DNA from 3 places in the Clostridium sp. CM037 genome. Region 1 is predicted to be linked to each of the others. Evidence: riboswitches for the same ligand, from Rfam matches in the RefSeq annotation. Region 1 holds a riboswitch; each other region holds the start of a gene.
What was found. A riboswitch is a leader RNA that binds a small molecule or an ion and turns the genes downstream of it on or off. The one in region 1 is predicted to bind S-adenosylmethionine.
Positions count from the first base shown of each region.

Region 2: linked by a shared signal. The riboswitch ahead of ACWJKP_RS18505 (O-acetylhomoserine aminocarboxypropyltransferase/cysteine synthase family protein) and the one ahead of ACWJKP_RS02405 (methionine ABC transporter ATP-binding protein) in region 1 are both predicted to bind S-adenosylmethionine.
Region 3: linked by a shared signal. The riboswitch ahead of metA (homoserine O-acetyltransferase MetA) and the one ahead of ACWJKP_RS02405 (methionine ABC transporter ATP-binding protein) in region 1 are both predicted to bind S-adenosylmethionine.

Region 1 covers NZ_CM143650.1:450,738-458,495, reverse strand. Annotated here, with positions in the region: gene ACWJKP_RS02420 (alanine/glycine:cation symporter family protein) at 1-485, opposite strand, end outside; gene ACWJKP_RS02415 (MetQ/NlpA family ABC transporter substrate-binding protein) at 710-1,513, opposite strand; gene ACWJKP_RS02410 (methionine ABC transporter permease) at 1,695-2,339, opposite strand; gene ACWJKP_RS02405 (methionine ABC transporter ATP-binding protein) at 2,329-3,336, opposite strand; SAM riboswitch class I at 3,454-3,557, opposite strand; SAM riboswitch class I at 3,650-3,769, opposite strand; gene ACWJKP_RS02400 (transglycosylase domain-containing protein) at 4,313-6,757, shown strand; gene ACWJKP_RS02395 (class I SAM-dependent methyltransferase) at 7,018-7,392, opposite strand; gene ACWJKP_RS02390 (B12-binding domain-containing radical SAM protein) at 7,393-7,758, opposite strand, start outside.
Region 2 covers NZ_CM143650.1:3,851,502-3,859,259, reverse strand. Annotated here, with positions in the region: gene ACWJKP_RS18525 (tRNA dihydrouridine synthase) at 197-1,168, shown strand; gene ACWJKP_RS18520 (alpha-amylase family glycosyl hydrolase) at 1,648-2,523, shown strand; gene ACWJKP_RS18515 (zinc ribbon domain-containing protein YjdM) at 2,797-3,138, shown strand; gene ACWJKP_RS18510 (homoserine dehydrogenase) at 3,264-4,553, opposite strand; gene ACWJKP_RS18505 (O-acetylhomoserine aminocarboxypropyltransferase/cysteine synthase family protein) at 4,669-5,955, opposite strand; SAM riboswitch class I at 6,067-6,178, opposite strand; SAM riboswitch class I at 6,312-6,422, opposite strand; gene ACWJKP_RS18500 (permease prefix domain 1-containing protein) at 6,497-7,465, opposite strand; gene ACWJKP_RS18495 (PadR family transcriptional regulator) at 7,467-7,758, opposite strand, start outside.
Region 3 covers NZ_CM143650.1:3,665,466-3,673,223, forward strand. Annotated here, with positions in the region: gene ACWJKP_RS17500 (hypothetical protein) at 24-578, shown strand; gene ACWJKP_RS17505 (hypothetical protein) at 802-1,092, shown strand; gene ACWJKP_RS17510 (sugar O-acetyltransferase) at 1,387-1,941, shown strand; gene ybaK (Cys-tRNA(Pro) deacylase) at 2,382-2,852, opposite strand; gene yjeM (glutamate/gamma-aminobutyrate family transporter YjeM) at 3,091-4,623, shown strand; gene ACWJKP_RS17525 (MATE family efflux transporter) at 4,704-6,050, opposite strand; SAM riboswitch class I at 6,296-6,407, shown strand; gene metA (homoserine O-acetyltransferase MetA) at 6,520-7,437, shown strand; gene ACWJKP_RS17535 (polysaccharide deacetylase family protein) at 7,504-7,758, opposite strand, start outside.

The DNA.
Region 1 (7,758 bases):
AAAATCTTTTGACCATAAAATGGAAGTCCACCTACGAACTCCTTGCCATTTTTCTCTTTAAAAAGCTGTGCAAGTACAGATTCTACAAAAGCCGTGGACATACCAAAGAAAGCTGAAACCCACATCCAAAATAGTGCCCCTGGTCCGCCAACAGATATTGCTCCTGTAACCCCCATAATATTACCTGGACCTACACGCATAGCAGAACTTAGTAAAAATGATGCTAATGAACTAACCCCAGTATCTGTTTCCTTTTTTGTAGCAAGGATCTTAATTCCTTTTTTAAATGCCATAACTTGAATAAATCCAGTTTTAAATGTAAGATAAATTCCTGTTCCTAAAAGTAAAATAACTGCAAAGGCAAAATTACCTAAAACCGGGATGTTTTGATACCACTTAAAATTAGTTGGAAATTCCCATAGAAAATCCGCAATAGGAACTATAAAATTAAAAAAATTATTTATTGCTTGAAATAATACACTCATTTTTAAACCTCCATATTATAATGTTATCCTTATTTGCATTTTAGAATTAATTACTCCAAAAATTATTTGCATACGGTAATTATACACTAATAAGGTATAAAATGAATTTTTTAAAAAATAAAAGTATAAAAATGTCGTTAAACTTTATGCTTTACTATAAAAAAATCATCTTACTTTCGACTATTACGCCCAAAGCAAAATGATTTTATGGTTTTATATTTTTTTTAGAAAGCAGGAATTATATCTCCTTTATATTTATCTTCAATAATTTTTTTAACTTCTGGAGAATTTAATGCCTTTGAAAGTGCTTCTATATGAGGTTTAGTTTTATCTTCTTTTCTAACTGCAAGCACATTTGCATAAGGAGAATCTTTTGACTCAATTGCTAGTGCGTCTTTTGTCGGATTTAAATTGGCTTCTATTGCAAAATTTGAATTTATAACTGCTGCATCCACATCTTTTAAAATCCTTGGAAGTTGAGGAGCGTCTAATTCAGTTATTTTAAAATTCTTTTTATTTTCAGTAATATCAAGTTTAGAAATAAGATCTCCCTTTTTTAGTTTTAATAGCCCTTCCTTCTCAAGCACTCTAAGTGCTCTTGCTCCATTTGTAGGATCACTTGGAATAGCTATTTTAGCTCCATCTTTTAAATCACTAAGTTTTTTATATTTGTTAGAGTACACACCCATAGGTTCAAGATGAACCTTTACAGTATAGTCTAGGTCCACTCCCTTTTCTTTACTAAAGGATTGCAAATAAGGTATATGTTGAAAGAAATTAGCCTCTAATTGTCCCTCGGCTAGTGCAGTGTTTGGTGTTACATAGTCAGTAAATTCTACTATTTCGAGAGTATATCCCTCTTTTGCGAGAATCGGCTTTATAGCCTCTAATATTTCTTTATGAGGCACTGGTGACGCACCTACTTTAATGATTTTTTTCTCAGTTACATCCGCCTCTTTTTTTGCTCCACATCCACTCAGTGTAAAAATCACAACTATTGTCAATAATATGCTTAATATTTTTTTCATTTTTAATTTCCTCCTCTTATTTTTCTTTTAATATTTTTATAATTCAATCATCTCCTGCTGAGCTGTATATTAACGACTTCAGAAGGAGATTTATACTCCCACTGAAGTTTTCTATTTGTTAGGTCAAGTAACTCCTACTTATAGAAGTGGGAGACTTTCCTTCTGAAATGTCGTTCAAAACTTATTTAATCATTTTTCTGTACAATATATTTCCTAAGGCTTGAATTACTTGCACAACTGCAATTAATATAATTACAGTGTATATCATGATATCTGACTTAAATCTATAGTAACCATATTTTACGGCTACATCTCCAAGTCCCCCTCCACCAATTGTCCCAGCCATAGCTGAGTAACCTATAATGTTTATTATTGTTAACGTAACTCCAAGAACTATAGACGGCATTGCCTCTTTTAACATAACCTTAAATATAATTTGATAGGTTTTTGCACCAAATGACTTAGCTGCTTCAACAATTCCATAATCCACTTCTAAAAGTGCAGATTCTATTATTCTTGCAGCAAAAGGTGCTGCACCAAGCGTTAGAGGAACTATAGCTGCATTAGTACCTATTGTTGTTCCAACTATAAGCTTAGTTAAAGGGAATATAGATATCATTAGTATAATAAACGGAAAAGACCTAAGTATATTTATTACTAAATTTAAGATTTTATAGATTAAAGTGTTTGGCCTTAGGCCTTTAGGACCAGTTATAATTAATCCTACTGCTGAAATAAACCCTAAAATAACTGTAAAAATTGTGGATAATGTTACCATATATATAGTTTCTTTTAGTGCAGGTAATAAAATGTCTTTAAATAGCATTTATACTCTCTCCCTTGTGCTTCTCAAGCTGCACAGAATAATTAATGAGCTCCCACTCTATAGATTTTTCATCTAAATAGTTTAATATCTTCTTCTTATTCTCTTTACTTGCATTTATTATGAGACTTCCCATTACGTTATCCCTAAATTTTTCAAGCCTGCCCCATACTATTGAAAAATCAATATTTAACTCCCTGGCAATTGATGTTATAAGGCAACTCAGGGTAATTTCCTTTGTAAAAAATATTTTAATGTTATATCCCGTGCTAGGCAGTAATTCTTCCTCTCCCATAAGTGTTTGCATTTCCTTTGTTGGCCTAATAAATAGTTCATCGGTAATGCCATGGCTTTTAATTTCCCCTCCTTCTAAAAGAATAAATTTATTACAAATTTCTTTTACCACTTCCATCTGATGGGTAACTACAATAATTGTTATATTAAATTTGTTATTGATAGCTCTTAAAAGCTCTAATATAGATTTTGTAGTTTTAGGATCTAGTGCAGAGGTAGCTTCATCACAAAGTAATATTTTCGGATTAAGTGAAAGCGCTCTTGCAATTCCAACTCTTTGCTTCTGCCCTCCGCTAAGTTGTTTTACATTGGTGTTTGCTTTATCCTTAAGTCCTACTAACTCTATTAAGCTATCTACTCTTTTTTTAATAAAATTTTTATCGTTTCCCCATATTTCTAGTGGAAATGCTATGTTTTGAAAAACATTTTTACTGTTAATAAGATTAAAACTTTGAAATATTATGCCTACATTTTTCCTAAACTCGCGAAGTTCTTTCAAACTTAGCTGTTTCACCCCTTTTCCCATTATATTAATGGTACCTGTATCATAGGTTTCAAGCCCATTAAAGCATCTAAGTAAAGTGGATTTACCAGCTCCACTGTGACCAATAACACCATAGATATCACCTTCCTCCACTGTAAATGAAACATCATTTAACACTTTAACCGCTGAAAAACTTTTACTTACACCTCGAACTTTAATCATGATATCCCTTCTCCTTTTCATTTTTTATAATTCATCTTTACCTTTTGATCCTTTCTTTAAACATCACTCTAAAAAAATAGAGGCCAAGAATAAACTTGGGCTCTACTTCCAAACTTATTCTTATCTTGCAGCAATGCTGCAGGAATTAACACCATGTATCATAATATGATACTGGTTGTCGGGGTTCATAGGGCCAGTCCCTCCACCTCTCTTGATAAGACACTATTAAATTTTATTTACATCTATTCAAAAAACAAAAACCTCTTTCATCATTATATAATGATGAAAGAGGTATAAAATTACAAAGACACCTCTCTCATCTTCCGCTAATTTACAATGAAATTAACGCAGGATTTAGCACCTATTCAGACAATAACGTCTGATGGTTGCCGAGATGTCATCGGGCCAGTCCCTCTATCTCTCTTGATGAGAATTAACTTATTTATTAAATTAGATTTATAATATCACTATATGAATGCTATGTAAAGAAGTTTTTATATACACCTTCTCCAAACATCATACAACTGTCTAATGATGTTTCATCATAATATATATTTTGTTCATACTTTATATATAACATAAATATTCATGTTACATTATTTATGTTATAATATATTGTAATAATTATATTGTTCTAGGAGGATACATTGTATGGCTAATGCTTGAAACGCCAATAAGAAATAATTAACATCAATTGAAATTATTTCCCATACCGCGGCGTTATTGACAAGATTGTAAAATAATTGTATTATACACACATAAACTAAGCACTTTTTTAATAGTATAAGAGAGACCCATAAGATCTCTTTTATGTGACCTAGTATTAGAAATTCAGTAATAACAATTGAATATAAGACTAAAAACAGGATAATACTTATGGCGACCAAGTAAGCCCCCCTTTACGTATGTATGAAGCATGGTCATTCAGGACTAACCCTGGACATTTTTTGTATAATAAAAAAAGGAGGAGATATTAATGGATGATAATAAAAATGTAGAACCCATAAAAACAGCACCAGTTAAAAAGAAACTTTGGAAAAAAATCGTTAAAGGTTTATTGATATTTTCTGCAATAATTTTCGTATCGGCTACGATAACTTTAGGATATGGTTATATTAAATATGGGGCTAAAATAGAGGCAACTATAAAGGATGCTAACAACATAGCACAAACCATAAATGAAACCTCCTTTAATACCCGAAAACCAACACAATTTTTTGATACTAATGGTAAATTATTAAAAGAATTTAAAACCAATACATATTATTATACAAAAGAAGCAGACTTAAATCCCTATATAGGTAAAGCTGTTACTTCAATAGAAGACCAAAGGTTTTATAAACATAATGGTATAGATTATAAAGGTATAAGGAGAGCTGTCTGGGTATATATAAAATCCAGGGGAGCTATCGTACAAGGTGGTTCAACAATAACGCAACAACTTGCAAGAAATGTATTCCTTACATTTGACGTAACCTTATCGAGAAAATTAGAAGAGTCTGTTGTAGCGCAGAAATTAGAAGAAAGATACTCAAAAGATCAAATATTGGAATTTTATGTAAACAATATAAACTTCGGCAATGGATGTTATAGTATTGAAAGTGCTTCACAATTTTACTTTCAAAAGAATAATAAAGATTTAGATTTATCTCAAATAGCTATGCTTGTTTCAATACCTAATAATCCATCTGTTTATAATCCCGTGACTCAGCTGGACAATGTTATAAAGAGGAGAGACTTAGTTTTAGATAAAATGCTAAGCTTAGAACAAATTTCACAAAGCGATTTTGATACAGCAAAAGCAGAAGTTATTAAATTAAATATTAAACCTCATACAGCACCTGAACCTATGAGTTACGATATTCAATATGCTGTTCACAATGCAACCTTAAAGTTAATGGAGCAAAATGGTTTTGTTTCTAAATATTCTTTTAGTAATGATAATGATAGAAAAACTTATTTCACTAAGTATAATGATGAATATGAGTCTAAAGAAAAACAACTTCTTAGTGGAGGATATAGAATAGATACATCTATTGATACTGCAAAACAAGAAAAATTACAAAGTGTAGTAGATAGTCATTTGGCTCAATATACAAGCACCAATAACAAAACAGATTTATATGAAAAGCAAGGTGCAAGCGTTACTATAGATAATAATACTGGAGAAGTGGTAGCTATAGTTGGAGGTAGAAGCCAAGATGGCAATACCTTCAACAGAGCCTTCTTAGGTGTAAGACAGCCAGGTTCCGCTATAAAGCCATTAATTGCATATACCCCTGCATTTGAAAAAGGCTACATTCCCGCTAGTGAATATGAAGACAAAGCATTTGATAATGGTCCCGCTAATGTTGATAATCAATACAGAGGGTCTGTATCTTTAAGATATGCAGTTGAGCAATCTATAAACACTATCCCGGTTAGATTAGTGGGGGAAATGGGCGTAAAAAATTCGTTGAAATATTTACAAAACATGGAGTTTAAATATACAACTCCTCAAGATATTTACCCTATAATTGCTATAGGTGGTTTTACAAAGGGTGTTACACCAGTTGAAATGGCTTCAGGTTATTCAACCCTTTCAAGAAACGGTGAATTCGTAAGTCCGACTAATGTATGTAAAATAACCAATACAGTAGTTAATGAAGTATTATTTGAAAATAACCATAAGCAAACTAAAGTGTATGATAGTGGTGCCTCTTATCTTATGACAGATACTTTAAAGGGTGTGCTAACAGAAAGTCGAAGTCATTCAAATTTAGCCCTTAGTAACTATCCCTTTACTGCAGGTAAAACAGGAACCACAGATCAATCAAAAGACGCTTGGTTTGTAGGATATACACCTTATTATACAACCTCTGTATGGGTAGGAGATGATATTCCAGCGCCACAAAACATGTATGGAGCCCAAGAACCAGATCAGATATGGAAAGAATATATGGAGTACCTACACCAAGGTCTAGAACAAAAAGACTTTATTCGTCCTAATACAGTAGTTGATAGAAATGGAGTATTAATGAATACTCTATATATCAAATTAAATGAAAATGGTAAAATAAAAGCAGAAAAGAAAGTCATAGAAAACCCAAGTGATGATGCTGCAAAAAAAGCAAGTGATGATGCTGCAAAAAAAGCAAGCGATGATGCTGCAAAAAAGACAAGCGATGATGCTGCAAAGAAAGCAAGCGATGATGCAGCAAACGAAGCAGCTGCAAAAGCGGCAGCAGACAAAGTAGCTGCTGACGCAGCAGCTGCAAATGAAGCCGCAGCAAAAGCAGCCGCAGACAAAGCAGCTGCAGACAAAGCAGCCGCAGACGAAGCAGCCGCAGACAAAGAAGCTGCAGACAAAGAAGCCGCAGACAAAGAAGCCGCAGACAAAGAAGCAAACGAACAACCACCAGCCACAGCCCCTACACAATAACCCAGCGCGAACGTTAAATCATCACCTACGCTGCTGCACTATTAATGACTTTCCTTCCGAAGTGTCATTAATCAGTAATTATATTTTATTTTAAAAGAGGGTAAGTATTTAAAAATACTTACCCTCTTTTTTTAACACTATATTTAAGCATACCGTTGATATCCTATATACAAGCACCCTTTAATTAACACAACTTAATATATACGCAGGAAGTATATTCATAAATTCTCTTTTTAAATCTATACACCTAAAATAATTACTTATAAACCCTTTCTTAAACAATCGTATTGGAAGGTTATGAATTTGCCTTCTTTTCTCAAAATTTCATTAGTTTTATTTAAAATATCGCAAGATATTTTTTGGGGCAAAGATGAAAATGGCAATCCTGAAATAACATAATCTACATATGGAATGTCATGCATCCGTAAATACTTATCTATATTCTCTGCTGAATCATTTACTATCAGGAAATTTTTCTCGCCTTTGAATTTCTCTTTCAATAACTTATAAAATTCATTATTATATTCTATAATGATAATTACAGTATCTTTGTTTCTTTTTTTAATTAGCTTATCTGTAAAAACGCCAAATTTCCATTTAATTGATGGAGATTCAGTAAATAAAAATGCCGCCACCTACTTTGTTCTATAAGCCAACCAGCTAGAAAATCTTCCTATATTTTTAAAAGAAACTATATTGCACAAGATCTCAGTTAGTTTTCCAAATTTTCTATAACAAAAATTAAATGTTAAAAATGGAATCCATTGTTTTTTGGATTTCGGCAGTCTTTTCATTATGTTTTTGAACGTGTACACCTCTTTATATATCCATAGATAGCCATTATATAATTCTTCTGCTGTCATACTCTTGGGTTTATATACAACATGGGCAGTATTATAATTAGACAAATTAAAATCTACTATTCTATTTTCCTCGAATAATGATAAGTATAACTTTGTGCCAGGATAGGGGGTAAGAATATGGGATGTTACCGTTTCTAT
Region 2 (7,758 bases), 830 kb from region 1:
TAGCTACTTATTTAACGTAATAGGAGTTTTTAAACCTCTTTATAATCAACAGATTTTGCAGACAATGTCTGCAAAATTGTTTGCTATGTTTTGCCTTTGATTACTGGAAAGAAAATATAATTAATTAATATTAAGTAGATAAGAAAAAAGAATGCTGATATAATGTTTTTTAGAATAGTTATAAAGGGGTTATTAAATGCAATATTATTTAGCGCCAATGGAAGGAATTACGGGATACATATATAGAAATTCTTATGAAAAATTTTTTAATAATATTGATAAATACTTTACACCTTTTATTGTTACAAATAAAAGTAGAAGTCTTAAGTCTAAAGAATTAAGAGATGTTTTGCCTGAAAATAATAAAGGGATGAATATAGTTCCCCAAATACTTACTAACGATTCAGAAGGGTTTATTATTACTTCTAGAAAATTACAACAATTAGGTTATAAGGAGGTTAATTTAAATTTAGGATGTCCTGCTGGAACGGTTGTTTCAAAAAATAGAGGCTCGGGATTTCTAGCCAAAAGGGAAGAACTTGATATGTTTTTAGATGAAATATTTAAAATAGATGATATGAAAATTTCTATAAAAACTAGAATAGGAAAAGATAGTCCAGAGGAATTTTATGAGCTAATAAAAATTTACAATAAATATCCTTTAGAAGAATTAATTATCCATCCGAGAATACAAAAAGATTTTTATGGAAATAAACCTAATTTACAGGTATTTAAAGATGCATTATCTTTAAGCACCAATCCAGTATGTTATAATGGGGATATTTTCACTATTGATGATCATAATAAATTAATGAAAGCTTTTCCAGAGGTAAAAGCAGTAATGCTAGGAAGAGGGATACTAGCTAATCCAAGGTTAATAAATGAGATTAAAAATAATACTAATACTAATATAGATAAAAAAGTACTAAAAGATTTTCATGATGAAATTTTAAATAAATATATAGAATTATTTGATGAAGATAGAAATGCAATATTTAGAATGAAAGAACTATGGGGGTATATGATTTACATGTTTTCAGATAATAAAAAATATGCTAAGAAAATAAAGAAGTCACAAAATTTAAGTGATTATAATGAAGCTGTCTTAAGTTTATTTACGGAGCAGGAAATCATAGAAGGGGCTGGATTATTTAATAATCAATATTAAATATGGATGTCTTCTATTAAATAAGTATGATTAAGAAGAGCAAGAGGATATAATAAAATAATTTTATATTATTGGTTGGTATTAAAGGTCAAGCATCGCCTCCATCAGTAAAACCCTCGACTAATTAATTTTAGTCGGGGGTTTTCTTATAGTCCACTATAAATTTTGTATTTAAATTCTTTTCACTGCAAAATGCACTTGGTGTTATACATCAGGTGTATTATATTTTTTTGAAAAATTATTCTATGTATATTTAATGGTAATTAAGTACATCATTATCTATAGGAACTACATTATGTTAAATTTAGTTCCTGTAAAAATTATCTGATTGTAATAGTAATAATTTAATTAATGTTGCAGCTTGAGCAAGATGAATAGTTACGAAGGTGATGATTTAATCTGAAAATGGGTTAAATGGTTGGAAAGTAAATAAATGTTTAAATACATTATAAAATAAATGATTAATGAAAGGACATAATATGAGAGAAATAATATTACACTGTTTTCAATGGAAAATCTCAGATATAACTAAAATTTTAGATAAAGTAAAAGAGTGTGGCTATACATCTATACAGGTTACTCCCGTGCAACCTTGCAAAAAAGGAGATGAATGGTGGACATACTATCAACCGCTATCATTTAAAATAGGTAATAGAAGTGGAACAAAGGAAGATTTAACAGAATTATGTTATAAAGCTAATAAAATAGGAATTAAAATCATCGTTGACGTAGTGTTACGACATTTAGCGGGTGATGAGAGTGGAAAGCTAATACCAAGTCAAACCGTAGATCAAAACTTACGAGATAACCCTAAATTTTGGACTAACGCAAAAAATACAGTAGATTATGGCAATAGAAATGCAATAGTTAACGGTGCTTTTGGATTACCAATGCTCAATTACAATGATGTAGAATTACAAAAAATTTATATAAATTTTTTAAAAGAACTAAAGAATTGCGGAGTGGGTGGGTTCAGAATCGACATGGGTAAGCATTTTGCATTAGAAAGTGAAGGAAGTTACTTTTGGACAAGGGTATTTGGTGAATTTAAAGATATGTTCAACTATGCTGAATGTATCGAATCCAGTAAAGAGCTATTAAACAAGTATACACCTTTTATCAATGTGTTAACTGATGGTGATGCAACCAACCAGAGCAAGATGGTTATTTATGTAATGTCCCATGACACCGAGGAAAGCTGGGGATTTACTAAAAGCATGGATGATAATGTGATAACATCAAAATGGGATTTACTATTAAAAAATCATAAGGAAAGTAATGTATTATTTTATATTAGGGCATATTCAGATTTATGGAAAATGGAAAATATTAAAAATATTAATTTGGCAGGATAAATGACTGCCATATTTATTTTTGAAATTAGACTTGCTTTTAAAAAACTTGTATGTAAAAAATGATTAATAGAAAAAAGGGACTTTAAGGAGAGGGTGGAGGAAGGTTTGTCAATATGAGGAGACTATGATAGTATATAAGCATATAAGGAACTCCCTATATTTTTTTTGTGAATTTTAACTTTGTAATTTCTATTCTTATGAAGTTGTAAAAAGAAAATTGACAATAATTCTTATGTATTAGAGTTAACAATAACGAATGGAGGAAATGAAATTATGGCTGATTTGCCAAATTGCCCAAAATGTAATTCAGAATACACTTACGAAGATAGAAGTATTTTTGTTTGCCCTGAATGTGCTCATGAATGGACTTTAGAATTAGAAACAGAAAGTAGTGAAGAGAAAAGGATTATCAAAGATGCAAATGGAAATGTATTAAACGATGGTGATTCTGTAACAATAATCAAAGACCTTAAAGTAAAAGGAAGTCCATTAGCCATAAAAAAAGGTACAAAAGTAAAAAATATACGTTTGGTTGATGGAGATCATAATATTGATTGCAAAATTGATGGGTTTGGAGCTATGGAATTAAAATCTGAATTTGTTAAAAAGGTATAAATCAAGGTTTAATGTAATAGAACCGAAGTAGTGAACTTCACCCCATTGAATGATTATAACTAAAAAAGTTGTAAAATTCATTTGATGGGGTGTTTTTATATATAAATACTAAAAGGAGAATAAGTTTAATAAAATGATTCCATCCTTATTATACTTTCTATTTTGTTGACGTTTTCTAGTTCTTTTATTTTTTCTAATGAAATTCTTATGTTTTTTTCTGAACTTTTATGTGTAATAAATCCTAGTGGTCCATGATCATCGTGCCTTACATCTCCAGTAACGGACATAATGCTGACATTGTTTTCCCCAAATATTTTCGCTGTATCTCCTAAAACTTCTACTGTATCTTTAACATTAAGTCTAATATAGAATTCTGATTCATTTTCTTCTGATTTTTTCACTTCTTTAAAATCAGTCTTGTCACTTAGGTCTAATAAGTCATAAGGATTTACATTATTTCTTAATATGGATATTATATCACCTACAACTGCACTTCCAGTTGGAAAAGCTCCAGCGCCTTTTCCATATAGCATTAACTCTCCAACTGCATTTCCTTTTATCATAATAGCATTAAATGCATCGGCTACATTTGCCATTGGGTGGCTCGAAGGTATTAGGGTTGGATGTACTCTTAGTTCTAATTTGTTATTTACTTCTTTAGCTATTGCTAAAAGTTTTATTGAATAACCAAGTTTTTTAGCATATTCTATATCTATGTCACTAATACTTCTTATTCCTTCTCTATAAATACAATCATGATCTACCTTAGTTCCAAATGCTAGAGAAGACATTATTGCAAGCTTATATACAGCGTCAAAGCCATCAACATCAGAGGTTGGGTCTGCTTCAGCATAACCCTTTTCTTGCGCCTCCTTTAGTGCTTCATCAAAGCTAATCCCATCCATTGTCATTTTGCTTAATATGTAATTAGTTGTTCCATTTATAATTCCAATTATCTGCTCAATCCTATTGGCTGTAAGGCTCTCATTAATCTCGCGTATTATTGGAATTCCACCAGCCACACTTGCTTCATAATAAAACAATACGTTTTCTTTCTCCGCTGTTTTAAATAACTCTTCGCCCCAGTTCGCGATAACTAATTTATTAGCAGTTACAATATGTTTTTTAGATTTCATTGCGCGTATCATATACTCTTTAGATTTATCGCATCCACCAATAAGTTCAACCACAATTTTTATACTTTCATCATTTATAATATCATCAATGTTATCTGTTAATAGGCCATTAGGTGCTTTGATATCTCTTTTTTTATTTATATCTTTTACAAGTATTTTAGCAACTTCTATTTCATAATTTGAACGTTTCATTATTTCTTTTCTATTTTCGTGAAGTATTTTCCATACACCCGTCCCAACATTTCCAAAACCTAAAATCGCTATTTTTACCTTTTTCATAATAGTTTTCCTTTCTAAACTTTAAAGTTATTCCTCCGTCATCTAAGGTGATGGAGGAATATAGTTAGGAACAAGACCTTATTTTGAAACCAGCTGCCAAAGAATTATTGACTTTTTATTGAACTGATTTTTCTAGAGCTTGCGTCAAATCGTATATAATGTCATCGATACCCTCAACGCCAATTGAAAGTCTTATCAAATCTGAAGTAACTCCAGCAGATTTTTGCTCCTCTGCGTTAAGCTCTGCATGAGTTGTACTTGAGGGGTGAATTATTAGAGATTTTGCATCTGCAACATTTGCAAGCAGCGAAAATAATTCTACATTATTAATGAATTTTTTTCCAGCTTCAAGGCCACCTTTTATTCCAAAAGTGAATATTGATCCTGCTCCTTTTGGTAGGTATTTTTTAGCTAAATCTTTGTATCTGCTCCCTTCAAGTTCAGGATAATTTACCCATGAAACATTTGGATGCTTACTCAAAAATTCAACAACTTTCCTAGCGTTTGTTACATGTCTCTCAACTCTTAACGATAATGATTCCAAACCTTGAAGAAATAAAAATGCACTTTGAGGGCTAAGCGTCGCACCGGTGTTTCTTAAAAGTTGAACTCTAGCTTTTAAAGCAAATGCTGGAGCACCTAAATTAGCATATACTATTCCATTATAGCTTTTATCCGGAGTTGTAAAATCAGGGAATTTACCGCTAGCTGCCCAATCAAATTTACCAGCATCAACTATAATTCCACCAATAGTAGTTCCATGTCCTCCAATGAACTTTGTTGCTGAATGAATAATTACATCTGCACCATACTCAATTGGACGGCAAAGGAAGGGAGTTGCAAAGGTATTGTCAATAATAAGGGGTATTTTATTTTCATGAGCAATATCCGCTACTGCCTCTATATCTAGAACATTTATTTTTGGGTTTCCCATTGTTTCAGCATAAAGTGCTTTTGTTTTATTCGAGATAGCTTTTCTAAAATTTTCAGGATCATCTGGATCAACAAATGTTACGTTAATTCCAAGTTTTCTAAGAGTAACATTAAATAGTTCATAAGTACCACCATATAGAGTGCTTGCAGCTACTATTTCATCGCCTGAATTTGCTACATTAAGTATTGCATAGAATGTTGCAGCTATTCCTGAAGCTGTAGCAAGTCCTGCTACTCCGCCTTCGAGAGCGGCTACTCTTTTTTCAAAAACGTCTGTAGTTGGGTTCATTATTCTTGAATATATATTTCCTTCTTCTTTTAATTGAAATAAATTTGCTGCATGATCTGCATTTTTAAAAACAAAAGATGATGTTTGATAAATTGGGACTGCTCTCGAGCCTGTAGTAGGGTCTGGAACCTGCCCTGCATGTACCTGTAATGTTTCAAAACTTAATTTTCGCTCACTCATATTAATTTCTCCTTTTATAATTATTTTTCAAAAAAAAGCTGCTCTCCTATAAGGAAAGCAGCATGATTAATTTTATTAAACAATAAAATTGTATCATAAAATTTGCTATCGTCCTTATCTTTCAGATTTTACAATCTGATGGAATTGACACCATTGCACTTCTTTTAAAAATGCTGGTTGTCGGGCATCATCGGGCCAGTCCCTCTGCCGCTCTGGATAAGTTATATTTAGTTGTTAGTATTTAGTACATTATTTATTTAGATTTTTGGGGAAGAAAAAAAGCTACTTTCCTATAAGGAAAGTAGCAATAGTTAACTTTAATAAACAATAAAATTGTATCATAAAATTTGCTAACATCCTTATCTTTCAGATTTTACAATCTGCAGGAATTGACACCACTACATTCGAATAAGAATGCTGGTTGTCGGGCTTCATCGGACCAGTTCCTCTGCCACTCTGGATAAGTTGTATTCAGTTATTAGTATTTAGTATATTACTCATAAAAACAATTGTCAATACTTTTTTAAAAGATAAAGTTATTTTAATTATGCCCTTTTATAATACTATATGCTGCACTGAACATACCAAATAAAATGCCAACGATAGGGAATATAATCCAATTAATGTGCCATAGATTAAAAACTAATCCACTGACAAGGAAGATACAGATTGCTAATGGCCATACGATAGCAGCAACTGCACCAATAAGTTTATTATCTTCAGTTTCTTCTTTTGAAAAGTCACCAATCTGTAAAAGAATACTGAAACTCTGCTTAATATTTCCAAAGTATATGAAGATGAAAGCGGCAATAGCAACCATCACAAGTAAAACAACTACTCCGTAGCTTGATGCATTGTCGCCAAAAGCGGATGATACGAAAAGTGCAACTGGGGATATGACACATATGCATACACCCGTTATTATAGATATCATATAAGTTGATGCAAAAGCATTATTTTTTTGATTTATAATTGCTTTTGCATGAAGAGGTAAATCAAAACCGCTTTTTAGATACTTGTATTTTTCTAGCTTCATACCGGAATAAATGAATAAAGCTACAGCAGGTACACACAGTAAGAATAGTGCAATAATGCCAAACATATCGCTGAAATCTTTTGAAATGCCTTTACAGATAATGCCACCATCTATGAGAGTGGTAATTAATATTAATATAGCTGTTGCTATAATACATAAAAAAACACCTATACCCATCAATAAGCCAGATTCTTTTTTTGTAGTCATAAAGTTATCGGCCTCTTCTTGTGTAATGGTTTTAAGTATCGCACCCTTTTTCATATGTTCGATGCCAAGTTCATCAATTAATTCGTCAATATTGCCAAATTCTGAGATTACAATACCAATGGCCTCATTTTCTGATTTTCCATCATTCTTATTCTCGTTATATTTTTCTTCCATATTCCATAATAAATCATTTTTTAATTTCATCGTCTGATTTGTTCTTGGTAGGACTTTAAACATATTATCTAAATAATTTTTTATAGTTTCCATTTTAATCCCTCTCCTTAATAAATTTATTAATAACTTCTTTTGTTAAGCTCCATTCTTCACATTTTTCTTTATAGTAGGTTAAACCTACGGGGGTGATTTTATAATATGTGCGTCTTTTACCAAAGGTTTCGTCTTTATAGAAAGATTCGATATATCCATTCTTCTCAAGACGGTTGAATGCTGAATAGAGTGTGGTCTCTTTCATAACATACTTCTCCTCTGATAATTTCCTGATGTTTTTTGATATTTCATACCCGTAGGATTCGCCATCTTGAAGCATAAAAAGAATAATC
Region 3 (7,758 bases), 1.0 Mb from region 1:
TTTACTAATAAGGAGGATTTTTCATGAAATCAAAAATTGTACTATTAACATCAGCTCTATTAACTGTATTGTTTGTAGGATGCGCTAAGCAACCTGCACCCCCAAAACAAACAACACCGCCAGAAACAACCCCAAATGTAGTAACCACAGCTTCAATAGTAAATACTACAGCTACTTTTGAAAAGGCTATAAGTAGCAAGGGGACATGGATTATTGCAATAACAAAGGATTTAGCTATTGATAAAGATCTTGTAGTTGATGGTGAGTATAAAAACGGTAAAAAAGATGATAGTGGCAAAGATATTATACAACGTAAGATAGCTCTATACAGCCAAGATGAGAATAAAAACATAACTGCTAGATTCACTTTAACTGTTCCAAAATTAACTATCAATAGTGTTAACGGCAGTATAGAACATGGGACTTTCAAAGGTGATCTTTATGTTTCTGCAAATAACTTTCAGTTAAAAGATGCTACCGTTGACGGAAATATATATTTTACTACTGATGAAGCTAAATCTACATTTAAAATGGATGCCAAAAGTAAATTGACAGGAAAAACGGAATTAAAAAAATAGTATAGTATCACAAATATTAAACCATTAAAAAATCGCGTTTTTTAATGGTTTAATTTTATTTTGAAATTTTGCAGGCATGTAGTTCTCTTTAACTACTTACAATTACTTATATATAAAACAATAAAGATTCCTTAGAAGTATGTTTTAAATTAGAAAAGGTAGTAACATAAAATGTTATTTTACATAATAATATATTGTGTATAACTTTTATAAGGAGATTTTTATGAAAAATTATTCAATGGACTGTAATAATATGAAAGAAATGAACCCTACGATGCCTATGAATCAAATGGATCCCATGATGCCTATGATGTCAATGATGCCTATGAATCAAATGAATCCTATGATGTCAATGATGCCTATGATGCCTATGATGTCAACGATGCCTATGAATCAAATGACACCAATGGATCATATGATGCAGAACTGTATGATGCATATGATGTGTATGATGTGTATGATGCATATGCATCATATGATGCCTATGCCCGATAAAGATAATGTAAAAAAATAATCTTTTACTTAGATCCAAGCAAAATCATATGATCAGGCTAAGTCACATAAATAATCTAAGTGACTTAGTTTTTTTGTTCTTCCATGTTTATTTTTCCATAATTACCTTTCCAAATTCTTATGAAACTGCCCCCTCATTCTCGCTGTATATCATATACTTTAAAGACATATCACATGGTTCCATTTCTAAGCACTTTACTTTCTATATTAAGCTTTATTGGCTCTTTAATTCTACTGTTTATTCTACTATGCTATACTCATACTAACTAAGCATATAGAATAAGGAGTGTATAAAATGAATGAAGAACAAAAAATGCTAAATGGTGAAATATATAATGCCTATGATGAAGATTTAGTACTCTTAAGAAATAAAGCTAGGCATCTTACAAAATTATATAATAATACAGACCCCGAGGAAACAATCGAGCGAATAAATATTATTAAAAAACTACTTGGAGAAATAGGCGACAATTTTGAAATAGAACCTCCCTTTCATTGTGATTATGGCACTAATATTAAAATTGGAGAAAATTTCTATGCAAATTTCAATTTTTTGGTTTTAGATGATGGACCAGTAAAAATTGGACATGATGTATTATGTGCTCCTAATGTAAGCATATTTACTGCAACTCATTTAATTGATCCAAAATTAAGACCCAAAAATGCTGATTATACAAAAGCTGTAACTATAGGAAATAATGTATGGATTGGCGGTGGCTCTATAATAAATCCTGGTGTAACCATTGGAGATAATAGCGTAATAGGTTCTGGTAGCGTGGTTACAAAAAATATTCCAGCTAATGTTATCGCTGTTGGAAATCCTTGTAGAATAATAAAAAATATTGATTAATTAATAAAAGTTTCCTAATATAGTACTAACAACTGTTGTATCAACATCTCCGCCTTTAAATTGAAATCCGATAATTAAATAAATTACAATTGATATTAAAAATGCTGGATATTCAAAAAACTACTGAAATATATATTTCAGTAGTTCACTATCTGGCTTTTGCCAATTTTTTTATTCACATTCTTTTGTAACCTAAGTTCAACTTCTTCTTATCTTAGTTATAATTGCATATTATAATATTTTACACCCAAATGTTCAAATACTTCAACTTATAGTATATACTCCCACTTATAGAAGTGTGAGACTTTCCTTCTGAAATGTCGTTAAAAGTTTTTAGAAACGTAATTTATCATTAACATCCCCTATTTTAAAATTGCTAATACACCACCCTATGATAATTTATTATCCCGATTGGATAATCACTCAGAATAATTGTTAGATTACTTTACTAAAAAAGCAAACTCACCCTCCACATTATTCTTTAATAAATTTGCGTTGATTTCTATTTGAACTCCTATTTTTCCAGCACTTACAATTATCGTCTCTATTTCGAGAGCACTTTTATCAATAAATGTTTTATACTGTTTCTTCATACCTATAGGGGAACACCCCCCTCTAACATATCCTGTAACCTTTTGAAGATCCTTTAAATCTAACATTTCTATTCTTTTCTCGTTAGTTACTTTAGCTACTTTCTTAAAGTCTATTTCTTCTCTAACTGGAATTAATATAATATAAATATTTTTAGAAATTCCATGTGTCACTAAAGTTTTATAGACATACTTTTCATCTCTACCTATCTTATTTGCCACAGACACTCCATCTATTTTATCATCTTTGATATCATAAGTTATAACATTGTATTCTACATTCCCTTTATCTAAAATTCGCATAGCATTTGTTTTTATCATCATCTTCCCCTTTATTTAAATGGATTTACAATAAAAAGTTAGTTTCAAAGCTTCCTTTATTATATCCTCTTTTCTTACCTTATGCACTATTTACCTAATCTCAATAGTATATAATGGTCTATTTTACAATTTTTAACTATAAATAACCCCTTTGCTATTGAATTTTTTACCAGTTGCTATATAATGATATTAACAAAGTAAATTAACTTAAATCATGTACATTAAAGGGGGAAAAAACATGTCGGTAAAAGTAAAAAGTACTAAACATTTAACATTGGTATCATTAGTTTTAATGATTTTTACTTCGGTTTATGGATTTAACAACATTCCCAGATCATTCTATAAAATGGGTTATGCTGCCATTCCTTGGTACATACTGTCTGGAATAACATTTTTTATTCCTTTTGCTTTCATGCTATCTGAGTTTGGTGCAGCTTTCAAGGATGAAAAAGGTGGAATCTACTCATGGATGGAAAAATCAGTGGGGGCTAAATTCGCTTTTATGGCAACGTTCATGTGGTATGCATCTTATGTAATTTGGATGGTTAACGTTGCCTCAGGAGTTTGGGTTCCAATATCAAATGCAATATTTGGTAAAGATACAACACAGACTTGGGCCTTATTTGGATTAACCGGGCCTAAAACTTTAGGAATACTTGGAATGCTTTGGATAATATTTGTTACATTTATATCAACTAAGGGATTAGATAAAATTAAGAAGGTAACTTCACTAGGTGGCACTGCAGTTGCATTGTTAAATGTAGTATTATTAGTCGGATCTCTACTAGTCCTTATAGGGAATCATGGCCAGTTAGCTCAGCCAATAACTGGACTTAGTTCATTCATATCCTCGCCAGATCCTGCTTATTCGGGAAATATGATTTCATCATTTGCTTTCGTAGTATTTGCTATATTTGCTTATGGTGGTATTGAAGTTGTTGGAGGACTAGTTGACGAAACAGAAAATGCTGAAAAAAACTTCCCTAAGGGTGTTGTTATTTCAGCAATTATTATCTCAGTTGGATACGCACTTGGACTATTCCTTGTTGGTATATTTACTAACTGGTCAAATGTTATGACTGGCAATGGCGTTCACTTAGGTAATGTTGGTTATGTAGTAATGAGTAACCTAGGGTATTCTCTTGGTAGTGCATTCGGTGCAAGCGAAGCAACATGTTTAGCTTTGGCGCATGGAGTAGCTAGATTCGTTGGGCTTTCAATGTTCTTAGCTTTAGCCGGTGCATTCTTCACATTAATGTTTTCTCCATTAAAACAATTAATTGAAGGTACTCCAGCTAAATTATGGCCTGGGAAAATGGCAGAAATGAAAAATGGAATGCCTCAAAGGGCTATGTGGATTCAGGCTACAATAGTTTGTGTTATTATTGCTCTTGTATCCTTTGGTGGAGAGAATATGTCAGGTTTTTTCGTTGTGTTAGTAGCTATGACTAATGTAGCTATGACTCTTCCATACATGTTTATAGCTTTTGCTTTTGCACCATTTAAGAAAAACAAAGATATTATTAAGCCTTTTGAAATATTCAAAACTGACAGAAGTGCACTAATATGGACAATAGTAGTTATGTTTACTGTTGGATTTGCAAACTTCTTCTCAATAATACAACCAGCACTGGAAGGAAAATTGAGCATAACACTTCAGAGTATAGGTGGCCCAGTATTCTTTGCGGCTGTTGCCTGGTTTATGTATAGCCACTATGAAAAGAAATATTTAAATAAAAATATACCCTTTGCAAATAAAAATTTTAAATAAGTCTATTCTGAATCAAAAAGATGATTTCTGTGTTCACAGAAATCATCTTTTTGCTTTTCACATTATATTATATAATTTCCTCAATAAATAATTTTATTATTATTCCATTTACCTGATTTCATGTAGATTATACACATTACAAGTGATGCGAATGTTGCAAGAGGAGAAGCAAATCCAATTTCATATAGCGTCATACCTACTATTTTACTTAAAACAAAAGATAACGGTATACGAATGATAAATGTAGCAATTAAACTGTGAATCATTGGAAATAACGAATTACCACAACCACTAAAAAACGAGTTCATACAAAATACAAAGCATACCAAAATGCAATCGATGCTGTATGATTTAATATATAATGCAGCTGTTTCTATGACCGCTGTATCCCTCGAAAACAATGCTGTAAGCGATGTTGGATTCCATTGTGCATATGCATAACATATTATTCCTAATATTAATGAGCATCCCGTGCCTATATACAAACATTGTTTTGCTCTTCCCTTCTTTCCTGCCCCCATATTCTGAGCTGTCATTGCTGCAATCGCTGAAGCAAATGCAATCGTTGGAAGCATTGTAAATACAATTATTTTTTCGACAACACCTACAGATGCAGAAGCAGTAAGTCCCATTACATTAATAACTGCTGTAATTATTATAAAAGAAATATTAATTAAACCATCTTGTAATGCTATTGGTAATCCTAGCTTAAATACCTTCTTTGCTTTTCCTGCTTCAATCCTAATATGACTACGATGAAACTCAAAGTTAAAACCTATCTTTTTTACATGCAGCACCCCAATTATGAAGCTTATAGCTTGAGCAGCTATAGTAGCAATTGCAGCTCCTGGCGCCCCCATATGGAACCCACCCACTAATATTAAATCTACCATAATATTAGTTACGCAAGCTACCGCAATAAAGAATAATGGTGCTTTTGAATTGCCTAGCCCTCTCAGAATACCACTCAACGCATTGTACCCTATAATAAATGGAATACCACAAGAACAGATAAAAATATATTGTTTTGTGTGTTCAAATGCCTCTGTTGGCGTATTCATTAAATTTGTAATAGTACCTGTCATTACCACCATAATTACAGTCAACACAGCTGCTATTATACCAAATGTACAAATGATAGTTCCAACTGACTCTGCAATATCTTTATATTTTTTTGCACCCAAATAGTTGCCAATTAAAATAGTACCTCCTGTGGTCAATCCAAGAATAACGCTTGTGATTGTCTGCATAATCTGACTTCCTGTCGCCACAGCAGAAACTTGCGCCGAATTATCAAACTGTCCAACAACCAACAAATCAGCTGCACCATAGAGTGCTTGCAGTAAGCTTGCTAATAGAAATGGAAATGCAAATCTTAAAAGCGTTGGGATAACCTTACCCTCTGTTAAAATGTTCTCTTGTTTCATAATAACCTTTCTGTTAAAATGTTCTGTTGTGCCATAATATGTGCCTCCTAAAATAAAAAAATGCCGGATAAGGCAGTTGGCTTTATCCAACCATCTTATCCAGCATATAATTACCTATATACCCTCCGATGAACAGTAGCAATCGTAACACATATGTTCAATATTGTCAAAAATAAAACAAAGACATTTTTACCTATTGACAATTGCTTTTACGAGTAATATACTAAGCAATAACAACTGAATACAACTTATCCAGAGCGGCAGAGGGACTGGCCCGATGATGCCCGACAACCAGCATTCTTAAGTGGAGTGCAATGGTGTCAATTCCATCAGATTATAAAATCTGAAAGATAAGGACGATAGCAAATTTTATAATACAATTTTATTGTTTATTAAAGTTAATCATGCTGCTTTCCTTATAGGAAAGCAGCTTTTTTTTATAAGATGCCTAATTACAAGGAGGATGTAAATGCCAATAAAAATACCTGACAATCTTCCAGCGTTTAAAACTTTAAATAAAGAGAACATTTTTACTATTACAGAAGACCGCGCATTTCACCAAGATATTCGGCCTTTAAAAATTGTGATTTTAAACCTTATGCCAACAAAAATCGATACTGAAACACAAATTTTAAGACTTCTTGGGAACTCTCCACTACAGATTGATATAGTTCTTCTTCACCCTGCAAGCCATGCATGTAAAAATATATCGAAGGAACATTTAATTAAATTTTATAATACTTTTGAAGAAATAAAGAATTCTAGATTTGATGGAATGATAATAACTGGAGCGCCAATTGAAAGTATTCCCTTTGAAGAAGTGGATTACTGGGAGGAGCTTAAAAAAATTATGGAATGGAGTGTTCACAATGTATACTCTACCTTGCATATTTGTTGGGGTGCTCAAGCAGGGCTTCATTATCATTACGGAGTGCAAAAACATAAACTTGATAGTAAAGTATTTGGAGTGTTTAAACATAAAATAACAAAGCAAAACGTTAAACTTTTTAGTGGATTTGACGATGAATTTTATGTTCCACATTCAAGACATACTGAAATAAGAAAAGTTGATATTGATAAAATAGATGAGCTTGAAATTTTATCAGAATCTGAGAAATCAGGAATTTACATTGTATCAGCAAAAAAGGGACGCCAAATTTTTATAACCGGACATTCAGAGTATGATCCATTAACATTAAAAAATGAATATGACAGGGATATAGCAAACGGATTAAATATAAATGTCCCAGAAAATTATTATCCAAAAGACGATCCATTAAAAATACCTATCGTGAAATGGAGAGGTCACTCAAGTTTGCTTTTTTTAAACTGGTTAAATTATTATGTTTATCAGGAGACACCTTACAATTTGGTGTACCTAGAATAATACATATAAAAGTTGGGCCCCTAGTAACTTAGGGACCCAACTCTTAATATTGAACTTTATTAAAATTTAATCTGTATTAGAAATACGTTTCTTAAATTCTTCCATGTCATGGAATGAACTTATATATACTCTATGTAAGGAAAGTATACCATCCTCTTTGGAAGACCATCTGCCGTCAGTGCTAAAAGCCATTGTATACCCTGCTTCTCGTACAGCCTCAATTGAAGCTTTGCTGTATCCACCATATGGGTAGGAAAAGAATTTTATTTGTTTATTTAATATTTTTTCCAAATCGTTTTTAGATTTAACTAAAGTTTCTAG